Regions from separate parts of the Synechococcus sp. W55.1 genome, predicted to be linked through region 1. Evidence: predicted binding sites of a transcription regulator. Region 1 holds the regulator's gene; each other region holds the start of a gene.
What was found. The regulator NtcA, encoded in region 1, controls nitrogen genes in cyanobacteria. The targets are predictions, from matches to a motif close to GTANCNNNNGNTAC.
Positions count from the first base shown of each region.

Region 1 (8,024 bases):
CCTTCGCTCAACTTGATGAGTGCTTTGTCCGGGTCGTTGAGTTTTTGGCTGTGTTGGCTTAGCTGCGAAGATATATCTCTGATAATCTCTCGTTTCCAGATTTCCAGTTTAGGACTGGCCCCATACTGGCGAGCAACGTAAATGCCTACCGAGAAACCAACAGCTGCCCCAATCAATAAAACCAAAACTAAGTCCATCAGATACTCCTGTCCTCTGCTGCTGTTACTTCTCTTTCCAGTTAACTGGATTACCTGCTTGATTACCTGCTTGCCTCAACATTCTAGGAGGAGATAGGTGAATTTTCAAGCAGATGGGGACCTGCCTCTGACCGAAGCTGGGCGCCGACAAGGGATCCCAGCCAGCCTTGCTGAAGGGCTTCTTGAGCAGGAGTCAGTTCAGGCAACACCTCCAACGTGTAGACATCGGGCCGAGGGGGATCCAACGGGATCCAGAAATGTTTCAACTGATCGGCTTGAAAAACGCTCAAACAAATGATCTGGTGGGGCTGATAGGCCGTCAAGCGTTCCGCCAAGTTGGCAGCGCTCACCCTGAACCCATCCAGGGCCACCAGCTCATCGCCGGCCCAGATGCCCGCTTTTTGCGCCGGGGATCCCATCTCTACTGCGCTGATGCGATTGCCCTCGCCGTTGAAATTGAGGCCCAGGTATGGGATGGGGTTGGGGCGGCTGAAGTGGGCTTTAAGGGTGAGGCCAAAGGGGTGTAGGTAAGTGTTGTAGTCTAGCTCTTCCGTGCCTTCCACATAGGCTGCGAAAAACCGGCCAAGATCGGCACCGGCTGCCCGCTCAAACGCCTCCCGCAAGTCTTGGTCGCTGTAGCCCTTCCCTGACCGACCAAAGCGCTGCCACAGATCCTGCAAAGCTGTATCCAGGGATCCCTGACCGCCGGAAAGGTGACGGATGTGCAGATCCAGCAGCCAACAGACCAAAGCCCCCTTTAAGTAATAAGAAACCTGGCTGTTGAGGGTGTTTTCGTGGGGGCGGTAGAGTTTGATCCAGGTGTCGAAGCTGGATTCCCGCAGCGATTGCACGGCCCGGCCCGGAGTACGCTGCAAGCGACCAATCTGTTCGGAAAGAACTTTTAAAAAATCGCCGGCACTGAGGATCCCTGCCCTCAACAAGATGACATTTTCGTAGTAGCTGGTCGCTCCCTCACAAAACCACAGGCATTCCAGATAGTTTTCTTGGTTGTAGTCGATCTTTTCCAATGCCAGCGGACGCAGACGCTTGACATTCCAGGCATGAAACAACTCGTGGGCCAGCAAAGACAAAAAGCGCCGATAGGACTCCGGCTGATGCAGCTCCAGCCCAGAGTAAAGAAGGGTGGTGCTGTACTTGTGCTCAAGGCCACCAAATCCTCCCGGCGACAAATGCACAATGAACCAGTAGCGGTCGTAGGGTAGCCCACCGAAAAACGCGGCTGTGGTTTTGACAATCGCCTTAGCATCAGCGACAGCCCGCTCCACATCCAGAGTGCCCGCCCCCCAAACCACAAAGTAATGCGGGATCCCTTCCACCTCAAACGATTGCATCCGATGCAGGCCCACCTCCACCGGGCTATCCACCAGCTCGTCGTAGTCTTCCGCCACAAAAGACTGGCCGGAAGTGGGATCCTCAGAAGGAGAGGTCAAGGGCCGCAAACTGGTGGCGATGTGCCAATCCGGCTTGGGGGGGATCACCGTCAAAGTGTAGGGTTCCCGCTCGCGACCGGGCACGTAGAGGAAGAGCGCTGCCCCGTTGAAATAGGCGTGGGTCAAATCCAGATGGTTCGTGCGCACCGTCAGCTCATAGGCATAGACCCGATAGCACACCTTCACAGCAGAAGAACCCGGCGGATCGATTTGCCAGGTATTCTTATCCACCTTCCGCCAGGCCAAAGGGATCCCTTGCTCAGTTGCCGCCTGAAACTCCTGCACATGACGGGCATACTCCCGCACCAAGTAGGATCCCGGCGTCCACACCGGCAGTCGCAGCCGCAAAGGCACCTCTGGATCCACCTCTTGGATCTGCAGTTCCACCTCCAGCAGGTGATTGGCCGGATCCGGCATCCGCACTGTGAAATGCTGGCGGCTCAGTTGAGAAGGTGCAGAAACGATAACCTCTGGGATCCCCATAGAACCCACCCTACCCTCTACTGCCAAGGGCTGGCGCAGCCCCCAGCGGCAATGGCTCCTATCCTAACCTCTGCCTTTGGCTGGAGAGCAGCAACGAGACTTAAAAATGTAGCGCGTGCTACAAAGATACCTAGGCAGAACCTTCTACTTTAGGGTAAATCTTGGTATCCTCGTAGATTCTGAAGTCAATGGGTTGCAACCTAGCCTAATGCTTCTAGATTGATCTTAGTAGGTTGATCTTAGGTATAAACTGACCTTAAAAGGTTGATGAGTATGGCGGTGGCCGTAGCGGAAAAATCTCTGATCACAGCCTTCAAGCAATTGGGAGGCCCTCACCATCCTCCGGTTATCGAAACGTTCGAGCGCGGGAAGACCATTTTTTTTCCAGGGGATCCGGCGGAGCGGGTTTACTTTTTGGTAAAGGGAGCCGTTAAGCTCTCGCGGGTCTACGAAATGGGAGAGGAAATCACCGTTGCCCTCCTGCGCGAAAACAGCATCTTCGGCGTGCTCTCCTTTATCACGGGACAGCGCTCCGACCGCTTTTATCACTCGGTGGCTTTTACACCTACCGAGTTACTCTCTCTACCGATCGAGCAGGTGGAGAAATCCCTACAGGAGAACGCCGAACTGGCCATGTTGCTGGTTAAAAGCCTGTCGTCTCGTATCTTGCAAACGGAGATGATGATCGAGACGCTGGCTCATCGCGACATGGGATCCCGTTTGGTCAGCTTTTTGTTGATTCTCTGTCGCGATTTCGGGGTGCCTGGCCCAGATGGGGTCACCATCGATCTCAAGCTGTCTCACCAGGCCATTGCCGAGGCCATTGGCTCAACCCGCGTCACCATCACCCGCCTGTTGGGAGAGCTGCGCAAGAAGAAGTACATCTCCATTCACAAGAAGAAGATCACCGTACACGACCCGATGCGGCTGAGCCATCGCTTTGCCTAGAAGGAAGAGGAGAACACTTCCTGAGCAGCACCTTGCCCAGGCAAACCCCGCTCGACGGCTGGTTGAAGCTCTGGCCGGCCTATGTTCAATCTACTGCTGCAGCCTTGAAGAATCTCTGTGCCCGAAGGACAGACTTAAAGTTTTCTGGAAGCTGACCGGATCGCGGGCAAAAACCTACTAGTCTATGGGGGGATCTGGCTTTGGCCAGAGCTATCTAGCCAATTGCTGAGGTGTAACTGTGGAAACAGCCATCGAGTGGATTACCGCCCATGAGATCCTCGACTCGCGAGGGCGTCCCACCCTAGAAGCCCTGGTGGGTCTAGCCAATGGGGCAACGGGCTTGGCGCAGGTTCCCAGCGGTGCTTCGACCGGCACCTTCGAGGCCCACGAGCTGCGGGACGGGGATCCCAAACGCTACGGCGGTAAGGGTGTGCTGAGGGCGGTGGAAAACATCCTTGGCCCCATCCAGTCGGAGCTGCAGGGAGAAGATGCCCTCAACCAAGCCCGTATTGACCAGTTGCTGATCGACCTGGACGGCACCCCCAACAAGTCCCGCCTGGGGGCCAACGCTATTTTGGCAGTTTCTCTGGCGACAGCCAAAGCGGCTGCGGAAGCAGTGGGCTTGCCTCTTTACAAATATCTGGGGGGGCCCTTTGCCAACCTGCTGCCGGTGCCGCTGATGAACGTGCTCAACGGCGGCGCCCACGCCGACAACAACGTCGATATTCAAGAATTTATGCTTGTGCCCATTGGAGCGGCCAGCTTTCGCGAGGCGCTGCGCTACGGGGCTGAGGTGTTTGCGGTACTAAAACAAGTGCTGCAGCAGAAGGGGCTGTCCACCGGTGTGGGGGATGAAGGGGGGTTTGCTCCTGATCTCGACTCCAATGCGGCGGCTTTGGATCTGCTGATGACGGCTATTGAACAGGCAGGCTACAAACCGGGAGCAGATATCGCCTTGGCCTTGGATGTGGCTGCCAACGAGCTGCTGCAGGATGGGCAATATCACTTTGAGGGCCAAGCCCGCAGCGCGGCTGAGATGGTGGCTTACTACGAGCAACTGCTGGCCAGCTATCCCATCCTCTCCATTGAAGATGGGCTGGCGGAGGAAGACTGGGCCGGCTGGCAAGCCATGACCGCTCAACTGGGATCCCGAGTGCAACTGGTGGGGGATGACCTGTTTGTAACCAACCTAACCCGCCTGCAGAAGGGCATCGACAGCGCCGCCGCCAACGCCATTTTGATCAAGCTCAACCAGATCGGCACCCTGACGGAGACCGTCTCGGCCATTCAACTGGCTGGCCAGGCGGGTTTTCGCTCTGTAATCAGCCACCGCTCCGGCGAAACCGAGGATACCACCATCGCCGATCTGGCGGTGGCCACCCGTGCCGGGCAGATCAAAACCGGATCCCTTTGTCGCAGCGAGCGCATTGCCAAGTACAACCAACTGCTGCGCATCGAAGACGAGCTAGGGGAAGCGGCAGTGTATGCCGGTCGGGTGGGCCTGGGCCCCAAAGCTCGCTAACTTTTCGTCTCGTTCCTCCCTAACACCTGCACCAAAAAGGCCCAGCGGTCGGCAGCTTCCTCGATCAGCTTGGTAGTGGGCTTGCCGGCCCCGTGCCCTGCCTTGGTTTCGATGCGGATGAGCACCGGCTGGGATCCCCCTTGGGCAGCCTGGAGGGCAGCGGCAAACTTAAAGCTGTGGGCGGGCACCACCCGGTCGTCGTGATCTGCGGTGGTGATCAGGGTGGCGGGGTAGGCGGTGCCGGGCTTGAGGTTGTGCAGAGGGGAATAGGCGTAGAGGGCCTTGAATTCCTCCGGGTTCTCCGGGGATCCGTACTCGGAGATCCAGGCCCAGCCGATGGTGAACTTATGAAAGCGCAGCATGTCCATCACCCCCACCGCCGGTAGAGCCGCCGCGAACAGATCCGGCCTTTGGGTCATGCAGGCCCCCACCAACAGGCCGCCATTGCTGCCACCGGAGATGGCCAACTGGGAGGGGTTGGTGTAGCCATGGGCAATCAGCCACTCGGCAGCAGCAATAAAGTCGTCGAACACGTTCTGTTTGTTGAGCTTGGTGCCCGCTTGGTGCCACTCTTCCCCATACTCGCCGCCGCCCCGCAGGTTGGGCTGGGCATAGACGCCGCCCATTTCCAGCCAGGCCACCAGGCTTACCGAGAAGCTGGGGGTGAGGGAGATGCCAAAGCCGCCATAGCCGTACAGCAGCGTGGGATGGGATCCGGTCAGCTCCAGGCCCTTCTTGTGGGTGATGAACATCGGCACCCGCGTGCCATCTCGGCTGGTGTAAAAAATCTGTTTGACCTCGTAGGCGCTGGGGTCAAAGTCCACCTGCGGCTGGCGAAAGAGGGTGCTGGTGCCGGTGGTGAAATCGTAGCGGTAGATGGTGGGAGGGGTGGTGAAGCTGGTGAAGGTGTAGAAAGTTTCTGTGTCGCGGCGCTTGCCGCCAAAACCGCCCGCCGATCCCAGCCCCGGCAAGGGAATCTCTCCCAGAAAGTGGCCATCCAAGGCAAACCTTTTGATCTGGGTGTGGGCATCTTTGAGGTAGAAGGCCACCAACTGATTGTGGATCAAGCTGATCCCTTGCAGGGTTTCTTCCGCCTGAGGGATCACCTCTTGCAACTGCTCAAGCTGCTGGAGGTCAACGGCCACCACCCGCCGGCGGGGAGCACCCCGATCGGTGAGCAGCCAAAATCGGGATCCATCGTTGCCGATAAAGCTGTACTCCGCCTCAAACTCGCGGATGAGCTCCACCACGGGGGACTGGGGATCCCGCAGGTCTTTGTAGAAGATGAGATTCTTGGGATCCGTACCCCGCCAGACGGAGATGATCAAGTAATCACCATCTTCCGTAACCCCGCCGGCAAACCCCCATTCCTTTTGGTCGGGGCGGTGATAGACCAAGGTATCTTGCGACTGGGGAGTGCCCAGGCGGTGGTAGTAGAGCTTTTGAAAGTAGTTGACGCTTTCGTATTCGCTGCCGGGGGCCGGTTCGTCGTAGCGGCTGTAGAAAAATCCTTGCCCATCCAGCGTCCAGCTCGCCCCGGAAAACTTGACCCAGCGGAGGTGATCCGGCAAATCCTCGCCGGTTTCGATGTCCCGCACCTTCCATTCTTGCCAGTCGGAGCCGGAGCGGGAGAGACCATAGGCCAGATACCGCCCATCACGGCTGATGGCAATGCCCGATAGAGCCACCGTACCGTCTTCGGAGAAGGTGTTGGGATCCAGCAAGACCCTGGCCTCAGCCTCCAGGCTTTCTTGGGTATAGAGAACACTTTGGTTTTGCAGGCCGTCGTTCTTGAAATAGAAGTAGCGGTTGCCCTCTTTGAAGGGCTGGCTGTATCTTTCGTAGTTCCACAACTGCGTCAGGCGCTCCAGCAGCCGTTGCCGTGCCGGGATTTGTCTCAGGTAGTCGAAGGTGAGTTGGTTTTGTGCTTCGATCCAGGCCCGCGTCTGCTCTGAGTCCAGATCCTCCAGCCAGCGGTAGGGATCCGGCACCGGCTGCCCGTGGTAGATGTCCACAACAGTGGGATCGGGATAGCTGGGGGGATAGTTGAGCATAAGACCTAATCGCTGGAGACCCATTCCACTATGGCAGAGGGAGGAGCCGAGAACCCACTCTGAGGACTCTTGGGATCAAGCCCCGCTATAGTAGAAGCCGGGTTTTCCGGGTGAGTTTCGTGCCACACCTTTTCTCCACTCCCTTGCAACACGCAGAGATCGGGCGAATTGGGGCCTATCCCCTGGGCCAAGGTCGCTATCGTTTTTCCGTATGGGCGCCTCTGCTTGAACGGGTGGAGCTGAAGCTGCTCACCCCTGTTGAGGGATGCCTTCCCCTGGCCCGAGATGACCAGGGCTATTGGCAGGCAGAGGTGGACGGGATCCCGCCTGGGCCGGTGGACTATCTCTACCGTCTGCACACCCAGGCAGGGGTAGTGGAGCGACCAGACCCGGCCTCCCGCTGTCAACCGCATGGCGTTCATGGCCCCTCGCGGGTGGTGGATCCCCGCTTCGACTGGCAGGATCAAGGGTGGAAGGGGATCCCGCTGCCCCAGTGGATCCTCTACGAGCTGCATGTGGGCACCTTTACCCCTGAGGGCACCTTTGCCGCCCTGATCCCTCGCCTGCCGGAATTGGTAGAGTTGGGGGTGAATGTGCTGGAGCTGATGCCGGTGGCCCAATGCCCGGGGGGACGCAACTGGGGCTACGACGGTGTTTATCCCTACGCGGTGCAGACCGCCTATGGGGGAGCTGAAGATCTGAAAGCCCTGGTGAACGCCTGCCACCAACTGGGCTTGGCCGTCATCTTGGACGTGGTCTACAACCACCTGGGGCCGGAGGGGAACTACCTGCGGGATTTTGGCCCCTACTTCACCGACAAGTACCACACCCCTTGGGGGGATGCCCTCAACTTCGACGACCGCTATTCTGACGGCGTGCGAGAGTTTTTCCTACAAAACGCCGAGTACTGGCTGGAGGAGTTTCATCTCGATGGGCTGCGGCTGGACGCGGTGCATGCCATCTACGACTTCAGCGCCTACCCCTTCTTGCAGGAGCTGGCGGAGCGGGTGGATGCCCTGGAAGCTCGTACTGGCCGGCCCAGGGTTCTCATTGCCGAAAGCGACCTCAACGATGTCCGCCTCATCACCCCCAGAGAGCAAGGGGGCTACGGTCTAGATGGGCAGTGGTGCGACGACTTTCACCACTCGGTTCACACCCTGCTCACCGGCGAAACAGTGGGCTACTACCAGGATTTTGGCCAATTGGAGCAACTGGCCAAGTCCTACCGGGAAAGCTACGTCTTTTCCGGCCAATACTCCCGCTACCGCGCCAGGCGTTACGGCAACTCCGCCGCCGGACGGCCAGGATCCCAGTTTGTGGTCTGCATCCAAAACCACGATCAAATCGGCAACCGCATGTTGGGAGAGCG
Region 1 is NZ_JANSHN010000031.1:19,065-27,088, forward strand. It holds gene NW816_RS13060 (hypothetical protein) at 1-197, opposite strand, end outside; gene NW816_RS13065 (M61 family metallopeptidase) at 281-2,131, opposite strand; gene ntcA (global nitrogen regulator NtcA) at 2,405-3,079, shown strand; gene eno (phosphopyruvate hydratase) at 3,318-4,601, shown strand; gene NW816_RS13080 (prolyl oligopeptidase family serine peptidase) at 4,598-6,655, opposite strand; gene treZ (malto-oligosyltrehalose trehalohydrolase) at 6,766-8,024, shown strand, end outside.

Region 2 (8,024 bases), on a different contig from region 1:
AATGCTGCCCAAAAGCTTACCGACACCCCCCACCACGACCACCATAAAGGTATCCACGATGTAGTTTTGGCCGGTGTTCGGCCCCACGGATCCCAGCAGGCTGACCGCCACGCCGGCTACTCCCGCCAGACCCGAACCGATGGCAAAGGTAAGGGCATCCACCTTTTGCGTAGGGATCCCTACACAGGCACTCATGGCCCGATTCTGGGTAACCGCCCGGATGCGCAGCCCCCAGCGGGTGCGCTGCAAGAAGAAGTACAGCCCTAGGATGCAGAAGACAGTGAGGGCGATGATAAACAGGCGGGTATTGGGCAAAAACAGGCTGCCCACCGGGATCCCACCCCCCAGCCAACGGGGAGCGGTCACATCTTTGTTCTGGGCTCCAAACCAGGGTTGAGTGACTGCTAAAGCATAGGTTTGCGCCAGCACCCGCCCCCCCACCGCTGCAATGGCCGTGGAAAGCACCAGTAGCAGCGCCAGCGTCCACCCCTTGAGACGCGGCCAATCCGCCCGCCTGGCCAAGAGCCACCAGCCGCCAAAAAAGAGCACCGCGAAGGCCCCCAAGCGGAAAGCCAGCACCCAATTGACGCTGCGCACAAACTGCTGCAGGATCAGGCTCACGCCCCAGGTGGCCAAAAGGGTCTCCAAGGGTCGGCCATACAAAAAGCGAATCACCCCCCGCTCCAGGGCTAGTCCCACCAGAGCCGTGACGGCAAAGGCAGCTACCAAAGCTGGAAAGATGTACAGATCCCGCCAGGGATCCCCTAGGGGACGAAAGGCATTTTGAACCACAAAAGTGGTGTAGGCCCCCAACATCATCAGCTCCCCATGGGCCATGTTGATGACCCCCATGAGGCCGAAAACAATGGCCAAGCCCAAGGCGGCTATTAGCAAGACGGTGCCAATGCTAATGCCGTTGAACAAGCTGTCCAGGAGCAAGGTCATGGGCAGGGGATCCTCCTTCCAACTAAACTAGGGAGGCTAACCGAGCATCTAGGCGGGATCCCCGACCCTATCCAAACGGCAAGGGATCCCAGCCCTGGCCAGGACTAGCTGACTTTGACTTTGTAGCGACCGCCCTTGGCCGGATCTGACCAATCGCAGGCAAAGCCCTTGGTCTCTGCCACAAACTGGTTCCAGGGCTGCGGCTCCACGGCATCCGTAGAAAAGATGACATCAAACAAACCGTCAGAGCGCACCTGGCCGATCCGCACATACTTGGTCAGGTGGTGATTGGTGTTCATGGTTACCAAGCCTTCTGGGGCATCAAAGGTCTGGCCATAGGCTGCCTGCCGCACGGCGTCGATTTCCACTGTTCCCGCTTTTTCCACTGCCTGCTTCCAGATGTAAACCATGATGTAGGCGGCTTCCATCGGGTCGTTGGTGACGCGGTTTTGGCCGTATTCTGCCTTGAAAGCCTCCACAAACTTCTTGTTGGCAGGCGTATCCACCGTCATAAAGTAGTTCCAGGCGGCGAAGTGCCCTTCCAAGAATTCGGGGCCGATGGCCTGTACCTCTTCTTCAGCAATGCTGACGGACATGGAAGGATAGCGATCTGGCCCCAGCCCTGCCCCTTTCAGTTGTTTGAAAAAGGCCACGTTGCTGTCGCCGTTCAAGCTGTTGTAGATCACACCGCCATTGGGAAGAGCGGCCCGGATCTTGCTGATGATGGGGGTAACTTCTGTGCTGCCCAAAGGCAGATAGTCTTCACCCACCACTTTGCCCCCCAGGGCTTCCAACTGGGCCTTGATGATGGTGTTGGCCGTGCGGGGGAACACGTAGTCGGATCCCACCAGGAAGAACTCTTTGCCCTTGTTCTTGAGCAGCCATTCCACCGAAGGCTCGATCTGCTGGTTGGGGGCAGCGCCGGTGTAGAAGATGTTTTTGGAGCACTCTTGTCCTTCGTACTGCACGGGATACCAGAGCAGGTGCTGCTTGGATTCAAACACCGGCAACACGGCTTTGCGACTGGCCGAAGTCCAGCAGCCGAATACCGTTGCCACCTTGTCCACATCGATCAATTTGGTGGCTTTCTCGGCAAAGGTTGGCCAATCGGAAGCCCCATCCTCGATAATCGGCTCGATCTGCTTGCCCAAAACCCCACCGGCGGCATTGATCTCTTTGATGGCCAGCTTTTCCGCATCCACCACGCTGGTTTCCGAAATGGCCATGGTGCCGCTGAGGGAGTGCAAAATGCCAACGCGAATGGTCTCTCCCTGGGCGTAGGCGGGCACGGATCGCTTCACCCAGATCTGCGGCCCTAGGGCAGCCCCGGCTCCGGCCAGAGCGCCCATTTTCAGCACTTGACGACGATTAAATGATAGAGCCATCGGTGATCTCCGAAACGAAGTGAGTGCAAAGGGTATTAAGAAGTCCAGTTGTTGCAGCAGCCCGGCCAACAGAGGGAAGCACTTAGCTCATCACCTCGCCCATGTGTTAAATTTGCCCAACTGCAGTCGGCTGAGGCTTTCACCGAATGCCTTCCCAACATCAACAGAGGAAAAGGCTAATCCTGCAGTCGAGAAAGCGTCGTGCGTCCCTGTTGCCTTAACGTGTTCCATCAAACCCATTCGGCCCGGAGAGAATTGTATCGTGGGATACCTTTTCCCAGAATCCGAGCCCTTTCCCCGCAGGCTGCAGGCAGAGGCAGGGATCCCTTGCTCCCGGCATAATAGGGGTTCTGGGGTGGAGAATTAACAGCCTATGGTGCAGCAGGCCGGCTATGGATCTTGGCGATCCCCGATTACCGCTGACCTGGTGGTGACGGGATCCCTGCGCTTGGGACAGATGGTTTGGGATCAGGGGGATCTCTACTGGACGGAGGGCCGCCCGCAAGAAAAAGGGCGCAATGTGTTGATGCGGCGCTCTGCCGACGGGATCCTGGTGGAGCTGACACCGGCACCTTTCAATGTGCGGACACGAGTGCATGAGTATGGGGGTGGAGCTTATTGGGTGTCGGCAGGGGTAGTGTATTTTTGCAACTTCGCTGACCAACGGCTCTACCGCCTGCTGCCGGGTTCAGATCCCCAGCCCCTGACGGAAGCAGGCCCCTATCGCTATGCCGACGGGGTGGTGGATCGGGCGCGTGGACGCATCCTCTGTGTGCGGGAAGATCACAGCCGCCAGGGAGAGCCGGAAAACAGCCTTGTCTCGATTGACTTGGAAAGCGGATCCCAGCGCGTTTTGGCCTCTGGGCACAATTTCTATGCCAACCCTCGCCTCAGCCCCGATGGCCAGACCTTGGTATGGCTGACCTGGGATCACCCCCAGATGCCCTGGGATGGGACGGAACTGTGGCGAGCAGAGGTGGCAGCAGATGGCACTCTAGGAGAGCCCCAAAAGCTAGCCGGTGGCCCTGCCGAGTCGATCTTCCAGCCCCAGTGGTCACCGGAGGGGGATCTCTACTTTGTTTCGGATCGCAGCGGCTGGTGGAACCTCTATCGCTGGGATCCCCAGGGCCCCATTCCCCTCTGTCCTATGGAAGCAGAGTTTGGAGAACCCCAGTGGGTGTTCGGCCTGAGCACCTACGGCTTTGCTGGGGATGGGCGCATTCTGGCCTGCTACCAACAGGGGGGTCTGTGCCATTTGGCCTACCTGGATCCCCAGTCGGGGCAACAGGAAGAGATCCCTTTGCCCTACACCGAGATCCACAATCTGCAGGTAAGTGGGGAAAAAGCCGCTTTCCTGGCCGGATCCCCGACGGAAGCCATAGCCTTGGTTTGTTTGGATTTGCCTTCTGGACAGGTGGAAGTGGTGGCCCGTTCCAGCAGCGTGGCGGTGGATCCGGACTATCTGTCGATCCCAGAGCCTATTGTTTTTCCCACCGGCGGCGGCAAGGCAGTGGCCTATGCTTTCTTCTATCCCCCCAAGAACCGCGACTTTGTTGCTCCCACTGGCGAAAAGCCACCCCTATTGGTGAAAAGCCACGGCGGGCCCACCGGAGCGACGGCAGCGGTGCTCAACCTAGGGATCCAATACTGGACCAGTCGGGGGATTGCGGTTTTGGATGTGAACTACCGTGGCAGCAGCGGCTATGGGCGGGCCTATCGGGATGCCCTCAAAGGCCGGTGGGGCCTGGTGGATGTGGAAGATTGCATTGCCGGAGCTCAATTTTTGGCAGAACAGGGCAAGGTGGACGGGGAACGGCTGCTCATTCAGGGTGGCAGCGCTGGTGGCTATACCACGTTGGCGGCCTTGACCTTCCACAGGGTCTTCCGGGCGGGTGCCAGCTACTACGGGGTGAGCGATCTGGAAGCCCTAGCCCAGGAGACCCACAAGTTCGAGTCTCGCTACTTGGACAGCCTTATTGGCCCCTACCCAGAGCGACGGGATCTCTACCGGGAGCGCTCCCCCATTCATCACCTAGAGGGCCTCAATTGTCCGGTTATCTTCTTCCAAGGGTTGGAAGACGCCATCGTGCCCCCCAATCAGGCGGAGAGGATGGTGGCAGCCCTACGGGCCAAAGGGATCCCAGTGGCCTATGTGCCCTTCGAGGGAGAGCAACATGGCTTTCGCCAGGCGGCCAACATCAAACGGGCTTTGGAGGCAGAGCTTTACTTTTATGCCCAGGTGTTGGGGTTTCCGCTGGCAGAACCTTTTGAGCCCGTTCGGATCGAAAACCTAGACACCTGATGATGACTGCTCAATGGGTCGAATTAATGGCTGTGGGCCAACAGGTTGGGCTCGAAGACCTCCATCTCCAACCGAAACGGGATCCCCATGTGGGCCAGCCAGTCCTGCAGGGGATCATCGGCCAGCGCCAGGATCTGTCCTTGGAGGGAAACGTGGGCCGGGCGGTGCCAATTGCCCAGTTGATGAATCACCTGGCCCATCTGGATGGGGTTTTCAGGTTGAATCAAGAGCACCGGTTCGGGTTGGGCTTTGACCCGAATGTGTCGCTGCGCATCCGCATAGAGCAGATCCCCATCGTGAAGATGGGTGCCCCGAGGCAGCATCAACTGGATCTCGGTGCCCCGATCGCTCACCAGCCGTTGCCGGGATCGCTGGCGGTCGTGCCAAGTGAGGGAAACCACTTCCAATTGGCCGGGGATCCCCTCTGGCGGCTCGTCCAGCAGTTGCATCACCGTAATGGCCGCGGGCTCCTCTCCCGCAGCATGGGCATCTTCGCTCATGTTAGGGACTCCAGATACTGGCTGAGGTCTTCTTGAAGGCGAGAGAACTCCACCTCAGTGGAAAAGCGCAGCCCTTCCGTTTTCACAGTAACCAAGACCTTGGCTGCGTGGGGGCCGACCCAGATGTTGGGGTTGCAGAACATCTCCAAAGAGAAGTCGGCAGCAGAATGATGAAACTCAACCGGATCCTGAGGCTGCTGCCGGGAGCTGCCCGAGCGAACCTTGAGCCGCTCCAAGAGGATTTGCAGGGCCTTGTGCCATTGTTGTGCCACCTCTGGCGAAAGGGAGAAACTGGCCGAGCCGGTTGCGAAGTTGAGGGCAAACTGAGGAAAATGGGTAGTCATGGAGGCCCGTACCGTTCGCGAAGCGTCCTTTGGAGGGCAGCATTGGACAACAACAGTATCTTACGTCAGCTCTTGCTGATGGGCGTGGGCACAACCACTCTGCTGGCGGAGCAGTTGAAGAAAGCTGCCGACGACTTGGTGCAGAAGGGGCAGCTCAACCCAGAAGAGGCATCCAATGTCATCAACAACCTGCTCAACCAGGTGAAAGCCGAGCAGAGCAACTTTGAATCCTATGTTCAGCGGCAGGTGCGCAACGTCCTGCAGGATCTGGGCGTGCCCCGCCAATCGGAAATGGACGAGCTGCGCGGGCGGCTGGATCGGCTGGAGCGGCAGGTGCGCAATTTGGAGAATCAGGTTTACCGCCGGTAGCCGAGCCAAGCCTTCCCCTTTTGTCGTTGAGGCTGGCCCATCTGCAGCCGGGCAGGGTTTTGCCGAGCATTCCAGTCCCCTGAAGCCGATCTCCAGATCAAGTCCAAAGATCGAGTTCAGAAGTTCATCGAAGTTCCCATGCCAAGCGAAGTTTTGACCATCACAGGCCGAGGGATCCCCCTGCTGGGCAACGACATCGACACCGACCGAATTATTCCGGCCCGCTTTTTGAAGTGCGTCACTTTTGACGGCTTGGGCCAGCACGTGTTTGCCGACGACCGCGCCCAGGATCCCGGCCAACACCCCTTCGATCAGCCTCAGTACCAGGGATCCCAGATCCTTGTGGTCAATGCCAATTTTGGCTGTGGCTCCAGTCGGGAGCATGCGCCCCAAGCGCTGGCCAAGTGGGGGATCCGCGCTCTCATCGGTGAAAGCTTTGCCGAGATTTTCTTCGGCAACTGCTTGGCCCTAGGGATCCCTTGTGTCACGGCACCCCCGGCTGTGATTCAAGCCCTGCAGAAGGCGGTGGCGGAAAATCCCCAGCTCCAGTTGACGCTGGATCTGCCCAACAAACAGGTGCGCTGGGAGGCAAATACCGCTGCTGTGGAGATCCCCCAAGGAGCCTGGCAAATGCTGGTGCAGGGCACCTGGGACGCCACAGGACAACTGCTGGCCGCTCAAGCTCAGATTCACCAAGTAGCCGCTTCTTTACCCTACCTGCGTTGGCAGCGGGCCCGTTGAGCCATCCTCTCCCCCCTGATACCCATACATGGCTGGGCAGCGCCGACCCGGATTTTATGGATTTGGCGATCCGGGAGATAGAAGCTGCGGATCCAGAGGCTGCCGTGCAGCGGCTAAAGGAAGCACCTGGCTTGGTGTGGGTATGCAGCCAACGCTCATTTGCCGACCTGGCTGGGGCTTGGCAAGCTGACCCGCCCATTTTTTTGCGCCACATCTGCCCCATTCACCAAGAACGGCGGCTATCTGGGGGATCCCCAGTTGAATTGCGCCTTGATGGGGAAATGTTGGCAGCCATTGACCCCGCCCTCAGCTTTTCGGTTCAGACGCGCCTGTTTGGAGAGCCGGCTCTCAAGCCCTTCCAGGTCAATGAAACCCTGGCCGAACAGGTGATCGCGGCGGTGGGATCCCCCCTGCAGGTCAAAGACCCCCAGCAGGTAATCTCGGTGGTGATCCTGGCTCAACCGATGGGCATTCGCGCTTGGCTGGGCCTATCCTTGGCTGCCCAGAACCTCTCCAACTGGGCCGGTGGGATCCATCGCTTTCGGCGGGATCCAGAGCAGATCAGCCGCTCCGAGTTTAAGCTGCTGGAGGCCATCCAGGTGTTTCAGATTCCCTTGGTGCCAGGGGGACAGGCTCTGGATCTGGGGGCAGCGCCGGGGGGATGGTCGCGCATTTTGCGTCTATATGGCCAGCAGGTCACGGCAGTGGATCCGGCGGACTTGGACGAGCGCCTCAGCCAAGATCCGGGGATCTGCCACCATCGCCTCAGCGCCCAAGCCTACTTGGCCCGTGGCCCAGGCCGGTTTCACCTCATCCTCAACGACATGCGGATGGATGGCCCGGCTTCTGCCCGCCTGATGGTGGCTTTTGCCCCCCATCTGCAGCCACAGGGGAGAGCTGTGATGACCCTGAAGTTACCTCGCCAACACCGCCTGCGGGTGCTGCGGCAAAGTTTGGAGATCTTGGGTAGTGCCTTCCCCTTGGTGAGGGCCCGCCACCTGTTTCACAACCGCAGCGAAGTCACCCTCTACTTGGGGATCCCTGCCCCTTAATCTGCCGTTTCCACCACCTGAATCTCCCGGCGGAGCACCATTTCGCGAATGGACTCCAGCAAGCCCATCTCCTCAGGGGAGATTTTGCCGTCGGCCCGGATGGCGCTGACGATTTGATCCACCTCTGTGCGGGTGAGCTTCTTGTCTTCCAAGGCTCGATCCACCAGCGCTTGCAATTGCGAAAACTCCATAAGGCTCCTCTGCGCTTGAACAGGTCTTGTCGCCTCATTTCCTCATCTAAGCTACCCGCGCTGCCCAAAATCTCCTGCAAGCGCAAGATTCTCTTCAGGTATCCTAAAGAAAATGTGAAACCCACCGAGAGGAAGACATCATGGCTGGCCCGGATCCCAGGAGCACCGCGCACGATTGCGCCACCCTCTGTCGAG
Region 2 is NZ_JANSHN010000013.1:58,504-66,527, reverse strand. It holds gene urtB (urea ABC transporter permease subunit UrtB) at 1-945, opposite strand, end outside; gene urtA (urea ABC transporter substrate-binding protein) at 1,050-2,330, opposite strand; gene NW816_RS08150 (S9 family peptidase) at 2,704-4,632, shown strand; gene NW816_RS08145 (urease accessory protein UreE) at 4,656-5,132, opposite strand; gene NW816_RS08140 (hypothetical protein) at 5,129-5,476, opposite strand; gene NW816_RS08135 (phasin family protein) at 5,519-5,845, shown strand; gene leuD (3-isopropylmalate dehydratase small subunit) at 5,984-6,586, shown strand; gene NW816_RS08125 (SAM-dependent methyltransferase) at 6,583-7,638, shown strand; gene NW816_RS08120 (hypothetical protein) at 7,635-7,829, opposite strand; gene NW816_RS08115 (hypothetical protein) at 7,970-8,024, shown strand, end outside.
Region 2: a site for NtcA is predicted at 2,588-2,601, ahead of urtA (urea ABC transporter substrate-binding protein). Genes of this name have one in related genera too.

Region 3 (8,024 bases), on a different contig from region 1:
CTTGACCCGTTCCACAATTTGCGGCAGCAGCGTTTCCAGCGTGAAGGAGCGGGTGTCAATGGCCTCAACCCCAGGGCGACAATGGGCCAGCACTCCCTCTGGCACCAAAGAACCTGTGTAGAACACTACATCGGCTTCCGCCAGCAGTCTTTGCCCCCGCAGGGTAATCAGCTCCGGATCCCCGGGGCCAGCCCCGACAATGTAGACAGGCCACGACGTCGGTTCGCGCATTTGCTTGCTTCCTACCCCTTCAAGGGCCTCTTTGAAGATCCCTTTTCCAAAGTCTTTTCAAACTGGATTCCAAGGGAACTTATCTGGAGGCTCAAGCATGCAAGATCACGACAGGCACTCGCATCCCATCTTAAGGTACGTTCGGAAAGACTATTATCCCTACGTTGTTTTACCCCAGCCGATTGCTCTCCTCTTGAGGGGGCCAGATCTCCCACCTTGCCCGCCGGAGCCGGAGCCGCCACAGATGCCGGAGCGCCCAACGGAACCTGAACTACCTCGAATGCCGGAACGCCCTGTTAGGCCAAATCTACCCGAGCTACCCCAGCCTTTGATGGGCAAGCTGCAATCGGCATGGGCAACTGGTGCTGGTGCATAGAGCAGTCTAGTGTCCGGTGCTATACCCCTGATATCGCAATGCAGGTATCTAGAGATGGAAAAAGATCACTCGTTTTACTCATTGACATTGAAATTGATGAGCCATGGTTTCTTGAAGGTAATCTGTGTAGGCCAGCCCATACTGTGAATGATCCTAAGCAAAGTAAGCGTGATGCTTATCTAGCGGATAGAGGCTGGGTTGTAGTTCGGTTCTCAGAACGGCAAGTTTATGAAGAAAGTGAAAAGTGCATTAATCTCATCTTTTGCTTGGTTTCAGGTGTCTTGGGTGCATTAGATTCTAAACAGCCAGACTTATCATTTTCATTTCCAACGGACCACAAGAGATGGGGTGATCAAAGTGCTCTTAGTGAACCTAGATTTCCTCCTTCCTACTTTTAATTCCCAAGGTTGAGACTGGCCCTACCGGGATTGAATTGAGCTAACGCGCTGGTCCGAGACGCTGCTGCAGGATTTGTGCGGCCAGCAACACATCCAGGGGGGTGGTTAGCTTCAGATTGGATTCCTCCCCTTCGACGATGTAGACTGGCCAACCCAGCTTCTCGAATAGGGCTGCATCATCGGTTACCTGCCAACCCTGGGCCAGAGCCTCCCGATGGGCTTGCCATAGCATCGACAGGCGAAACCCCTGCGGCGTTTGCGCTGCCCACAGCCGGCTGCGTTCTGGGGTTGACTGAATTTGGATCCCTTTTGGGCCTGCCTCAGCGACTTTAATCGTGTCCTTGACAGGGATCCCCGCGATGAGACCATCCACCTGCTGCAGAGCGGCACTGCAGCGATCGAACAACTCAGGGGTAGCCAGGCAGCGGGCCCCATCGTGAATCAGCACCCGTTCCACCGTCCCCCACCCATAGAGATACTCAACCCCCTTGCAAACCGACTCCTGCCGCGTCGCCCCCCCTTGTAAAAGCTGCACCGGCGTGGACAGATCCATTGCCGCCAGGATCTGCTCGATGGCCGGCCAATCGCCGGGTTGGGAGAGAATGCCGATCCACTCGATGGAGCTGGCTCGATCCGCAGCCTGCAACGTCCAAGCCAAAATCGGCTGACCCAAGAGCGGCAGCAACAGCTTATTGACCGCAGCTCCCATTCGCTTGCCGCTGCCAGCCGCCGGGATCAGAAGGTGCATGGGATCCAAAAGCGCATCCAACCGGATCCCAGTGTACTGCTCAACTCAACCTTCCAACTCTCCCGAAGCAGTGACAAAGTCAGGGTAGGCAATGTTGCCGTGCTCGCCAATATCCAAGCCGGCCAACTCTTCTTCTGCCGAGACGCGCAGACCGATGGTGCCCTTCAAAATCAAAAACAAAGCCAGACAACAGATAAAAGACCATCCTCCCAGGGCAATAACCCCCAGAATCTGTACCGGCAACACCGCCCAAGTCACCCCCGCTTCCGCATGGGCAAACCACGGGATCCCTGCAGCAATGACCCCCCAAGCGCCGCACACCCCATGTACCGACACCGCCCCCACCGGGTCATCCACCTTCAAGGTGCCCTCGATAAACAGCACCGACAACACCACCAACACCCCGGCCACCGAGCCGATAAGGATTGCCCCCAAAGGATGAACAGTGTTGCAAGGAGCAGTAATGCCCACCAGCCCCGCCAGTGTCCCATTCGCTGCAAACGTCATGTCCGGCTTGGTAAAAATGGCCCAGGAAGTACAGAGAGCGCCGATGGCTCCTGCCGCCCCGGCCAAATAGGTATTGAAAGCAATCCAGCCAATATCAGGAATCGCTGCCGTTGTAGAGCCGGCATTAAAGCCAATCCAGCCCAGCCACAGGATCAACGCCCCCAACATGCCCAAGGGTAAGCTATGCCCGGGAATAGCCCGCGGCTCCCCATTGGGACCATACTTGCCCAAGCGCGGCCCCAACACCAAAGTTCCCGCAAAAGCTGCAGCCCCACCCACCAAGTGCACCACCCCCGACCCGGCAAAGTCAATGTAGCCCAGGTTTTCCAGCCAGCCGGCTGTACCACCGTTGTAGTCGGCAAACAGGCCATTCCAGGCCCAGCCCCCGGAAATCGGGTAGATCGCCCCAGAGATGACGATGGAGTAAATCAAATAAGCCAAAAAGCGGGTGCGTTCCGCCATTGCCCCGGAGACAATGGTGGCAGCGGTGGCGGCAAACACCAGTTGGAAACAGAAGAACGTGAAAGGCCAAGCATCGTTTTGACTGCCGGCTTCAGCTCCCTGTTGCCAGTTGAAAAAAAACCAGTTGGTGCCCAAAAAACCGGCCACATGGGATCCGAACATCAGCCCAAACCCCAAAAACCAAAAAGCACAGGCCCCGAAGCAGAAGTCCATCAGGTTCTTCAGGACAATGTTGGTAGCATTTTTAGCCCGCGTGAAGCCCGCCTCCACCATGGCAAAGCCCGCCTGCATGAAAAACACCAGCGCCCCGGCCACCGTTGTCCAGACGATGTCGGCATGGTATTGCTGAGTTTTCAGTAAGGTTTGTAGCTCAGCCCAAGCCTCGGGTGGGAGAGCCTGTTCCAGAGCCGTGAGATCCGTCTGGGCCAGAGCAGGCGGGGCAACCAAACTTCCCAACCCCAGCAAAGCTCCAACCCCCAGCAGGACTTTCCCCCCTGTCCTCAAACCCAAAAGGATCCCCTGCCGAAGACGAGAGAAAACAGTCTCACCTATCTGACTTTTCATCTCGATTCCAAGTCCATTCCAAGTCCCACACCTCGATTTTGAGCTATTTCTCCCCTCCTACCCGTAACCACCTACACCAATGCCACCAAATACATCAGCAAGCCATAAAAGAGAGGGCCAGCCCTGACCCCCTCTCTTGATTTTCAGTCCCGTGTCGCTCAGATCCGACAGCCTCCCGTCGAACCGAGCGCAACAGCTCAAGCTCCCTCCACCTCGGTGGCAGCAATGACAAAGTCAGGGTAGGCTATGTTGCCGTGCTCGCCCACATCCAAACCGGCAATCTCTTCCTCGGCGCTGACGCGCAAGCCAACAGTTACCTTGAGGATTAAAAACAGGATTAGACAGGTGATGAAGGGCCAGAGGAAGAGAGCGAGAGCGCCTACCACCTGCACGCCGAACTGTGCCCAGGTAACCTCTGAATTGGCGTGGGCAAACCAAGGGATCCCTGCTGCCAACACCCCCCAGATACCACAGGTGCCATGCACGGAAACCGCGCCCACCGGGTCATCAATTTTCAGCGCCGTATCCAAAATCACCGCGGAGAGCACCACGAGGATTCCGGCCACCAAGCCAATGATCAAGGCCCCCAGCGGATGAACTGTATTGCAAGGGGCAGTGATCCCCACCAAGCCGGCCAGGACACCGTTGGCGGCAAAGGTCATATCCGGCTTGCCAAAATGAACCCAAGAGGTGAACATCGCCCCAATTGCTCCAGCCGAAGCTGCCAGCAGCGTATTCATGGCAATCCAGCCAATATCGACAGAGGCTGCAGTGGTGGAACCGGCATTAAACCCAATCCAGCCAAAGGCGAGGATAAACACCCCCAACATCCCCAGCGGCAGGTTGTGGCCGGGAATAGCCCGCGGTTCTCCATTAGGGCCGTACTTGCCAATGCGAGGGCCGAGCACAATGGCGCCTGCCAAGGCCGCAGCGCCCCCTACCAAATGCACCACCCCCGACCCGGCGTAGTCGATGTAGCCCAGATTTTCCAGCCAGCCGGCTGTGCCGCCGTTGTAGTCGCCGAACAGCCCGTTCCAGGCCCAACCCCCAGAGATGGGGTAGATTAGCCCAGAAATAACGATGGAGTAGATCAAGTAGGCCAAGAACTTGGTGCGCTCCGCCATGGCTCCAGAAACAATGGTGGCGGCAGTGGCGGCAAACACCAGCTGAAAGACAAAGAAGGTAAAAGGCCAATCCCCTGCTTCGTGGGCTTGCTGCCAGTTGAAAGCAAACCAACTGGTTCCGAAGAAGCCATCACTTTTGCCGAACATGAGGCCAAACCCGATGAACCAGAAGGCGCAACAGCCCATGCAGAAGTCCATCAAGTTCTTCATCATGATGTTGGCGGCATTCTTAGCGCGGGTAAAGCCCGTCTCTACCATGGCGAACCCCGCCTGCATGAAGAACACCAAGGCTGCTGCCACGATCGTCCAAACAATGTCAGCGTGTTTCTGAACTGCCTCGGCCTCTTGAGCAAAGGCAGTTCCCTGGCCGAATAGAAAGACCAGCGCAGCCATTAGAGCAGCAGTCAGACTCCACCTGGCCGGTCGCCAGAGCCACTGGGGCACCTGGCTCTTGAGCTTTTGGATCATTGTTGTACTCATGCTTTTCGACTCACCTAAAGGGACAGTACTTCTCAAAAGACATTACCCGGAAAGTGGGGCAAGAACACCTCATCAACCTCATCAGAGATACAGCAAAAGAGACATGCAGCAAACCCCCACAAGGCTCAGGACGGGTAGCCCAAACCCCAAAGATCCCTCCTTACAGGGCATCTTGGTTGAGTTCGCCAGTGCGGATGCGGATGGTTTTTTCGACGGGGCTGATGAAAATCTTGCCGTCCCCAATTTCGCCGGTGCGAGCCGCTGCAATCAGCTTCTCCACCACCGTATCCACCAGGTCATCTTCGACCACGATCTCCACTTTCAGCTTTTGTAGGAACTCTACCGTGTACTCGGATCCCCGGTAACGCTCGGTTTGTCCCTTTTGCCGGCCAAAACCCCGTACTTCACTTACGGTCATGCCGACAATCCCGGCATTGACCAAAGCAATTTTGACCTCATCCAACTTGAATGGCCGGATTACGGCCTCGATTTTTTTCATTTGCCTCCTGCACCCCGGACAATTCCGCTAATTTCTAACACTACTGACACCTGCAAATTGTAAAAACAGATACATTTTTATCTCCTACTGAAGATGCTTACCACTCTGGATTTGCTCCCGTCAAGACCGGAAGGCCAAGCTTAAGCTACCTTAACGGGAGGAAGTCCCCACTGGCGTCTCACCAGCATCTGTAAGCGGCTGAGGGCTGAGAGAGGCCAAGCTGGCTGTAATAAGCGCTACCGCAAGCCACCACAGCATTTGTACCTGGGGACGATACCAGATGGTATCCACCAAGCCGTGGACCATCATGCCGGTGCAAGCGGCCAAGCCCGCTGCCACCCACAGACCCTGGGGATCCCGCAAGTTGAGCAAAGTTTTCCAGCATCTCCAGCCGTGATCCCAGAGCACCAAGAGGAACCAGGCGAAAGTTAAAGATCCGATGAAGCCAGTCTCCACGGTGAGCTGCAGAGGCACCGAATAGGCTCCGAGGGCGCTGAAGTTGCCTCGTTGGTAAAGGGGGTAGACGCGGTTAAAGGCGACATTGCCGGGGCCGATCCCCAAGATGGGAAAGTCGCGGATCATGTCCAAGACCGCCGCCCAGACGTTGATCCGAAAGTTGTTGCTGGTGTCTAGCCGCCCCCAAAAAAGGCTCTGCACCCGCAGCCGCAGAGGGCGTACCGTCAGGATTCCGAGCAACAAAGCGGCCCCCCCTCCACTCAACAGAACCGGCAAGGCCCAACGCCGCCAACGAGCCGGCAAATCGATAGAGTGCCACTGCGCCAACAACACGGCCATCAGGGTCAGCATAGCCAGCCCCCCAATCCAGGCACCGCGACTGTAGGTGAGCAACAGGCAAATCAGGTTCACCGCCGTCGTAAACCCGGCCAGGAGTTTCGCTCCCCAACTGGGCCAAATCCAAGTGGCGGCCAGCCCCAGGGGAATGACCGGGATCAAGTAGCCCCCGTACAGATTTGGGTTGCGCAGATAGCTGTACACCCGCGTCAGACCTGCCAAGCCCGACTCCGGATCCACCCAGGTGGCCAGTTCTGCTGCCCCATAAAAGTATTGCCGCAGGCCATGGATCCCCATCACCAAGCTGACCAAAAGCAGGGATCCCACAATCCCATCTCGGAATTGGGGTTTGCGCAGCAGACGATGCAACAACAGATAGCCGGCTAGATAAAGAGTCAGCTTCAGCCAGCCATCCCGCGCTGCGTAGGGAACCGGAGAGAGAATCGTCGCCAAGGTGGCAATTCCCCAGAAAAGGACCAGGGGCAGATGCAGCGGCAGCCCAATCGGCGTTTCCACCAAAGTGCCCAGGCCCACCAGAGCGGCCATAGCCAGCAAAATCAGGCCCAGGATGCCGGTGGAGCTTTGCGCAGAGAAAACCCAGTAAAGCAGTACCAGCCCCAGGCCGATGCGGTCGGAAGTCTGCACCAATACGCTGCTTTTCCCCCAACTCTGCAGGGATCCCAACAGGCGGCCCAAAAGGCTCCCCTGCTGCCAAGCCTTGATGGGAAAGTCGCGCAGCAGAAAACCCTGCCACAGTTGCGTTGCTCGTTCCATAATCCTCTGGGGCGTGTTGGGCCCAAATCCCCACACCTCAAGTCATCCTACTGGTTTCACCAGCGGGACAAAGCTTTAGTCTATATCCCCAGAGGCAAAGAGACAATGAAGAAGAGCGCAACTTCTTATCGCGCCAGCCGGACAAAGTCCTCGTTAACAAAAATAAAGAATCGGCTAACTCACAAGACTCTACAAGACGAAAAGCATCGAAGAATTGTCAAAGAAGAATTGTCAAAGTTGAGTTTTCGGTCTTAAGAACAAATCGCTATAGAATGCAAAGAAAGAGTAACGAGAAAAACCACAAGAAAGATCTGTCCCAATTTCTAAGTAAGTGTTGGATCGCCGCAGTCAAAAATCCTCCTGAATTACCACAGATTAATTCTCGAAAGACTCTTCAGGCAACATAGGCTAAAGCTTGACCTTGGGATCCTCTTTTGCCCTGATTGCTGAGACTCGAAGAGATCTGATTGCCTAGGGAGGATAGACTTTTTGACTCAGATTGACCTTCCTTCGCTTTGGTTTTGTTTTGGGAATTGAGGTTGGAATAGTGAATCTGAACACGAGTGGGGCGGCCCAGCCCTAGGGCAGATCCCATGCAACGGGCTAAGATTTGCACCTTAAACTCAAACTCGCCAATGCCATCCATAATCTTTAACCCTGCAGTCTCTGCTCCTAATTCAACTGTAGGAGAAGGTCTACGAAACCTCTTCAGTAGGAATACAGAACTTTTTGAGCTGCGGAGACTTCTGGATTATGAAGTTTGTGTAAAGATGCCTTTGTTCTCCCCAGATGAGGGGGAGTGCTTGACCTATTCTTAAATAACTTGAGTCAAGCTAGGGGCGAGACTGGCTCCCTCCACCAAGCTGAGCAGGGATCCCGGCCAAACCGCTTAGACAAGGGGAACTGACCTACGCAAAATGGAGGAAGTAGGGGAAAAGCATCTCGTAAATCACTCGGTCGAAGCGTGCCCGTTTACCTGTACTGGGGGGATGATACCTATCGCCTGATGCAGGCGGTACAGCAGTTGCGGGATCAAGTGCTGGATCCCCACTGGGCAGCTTTTAACTAC
Region 3 is NZ_JANSHN010000022.1:35,929-43,952, reverse strand. It holds gene cobM (precorrin-4 C(11)-methyltransferase) at 1-231, opposite strand, end outside; gene NW816_RS11045 (DUF559 domain-containing protein) at 583-1,005, shown strand; gene ispD (2-C-methyl-D-erythritol 4-phosphate cytidylyltransferase) at 1,046-1,753, opposite strand; gene NW816_RS11035 (ammonium transporter) at 1,799-3,169, opposite strand; gene NW816_RS11030 (ammonium transporter) at 3,484-4,890, opposite strand; gene NW816_RS11025 (P-II family nitrogen regulator) at 5,051-5,389, opposite strand; gene NW816_RS11020 (IctB family putative bicarbonate transporter) at 5,540-6,955, opposite strand; gene holA (DNA polymerase III subunit delta) at 7,920-8,024, shown strand, end outside.
Region 3: a site for NtcA is predicted at 5,449-5,462, ahead of NW816_RS11025 (P-II family nitrogen regulator). Genes of this name have one in related genera too.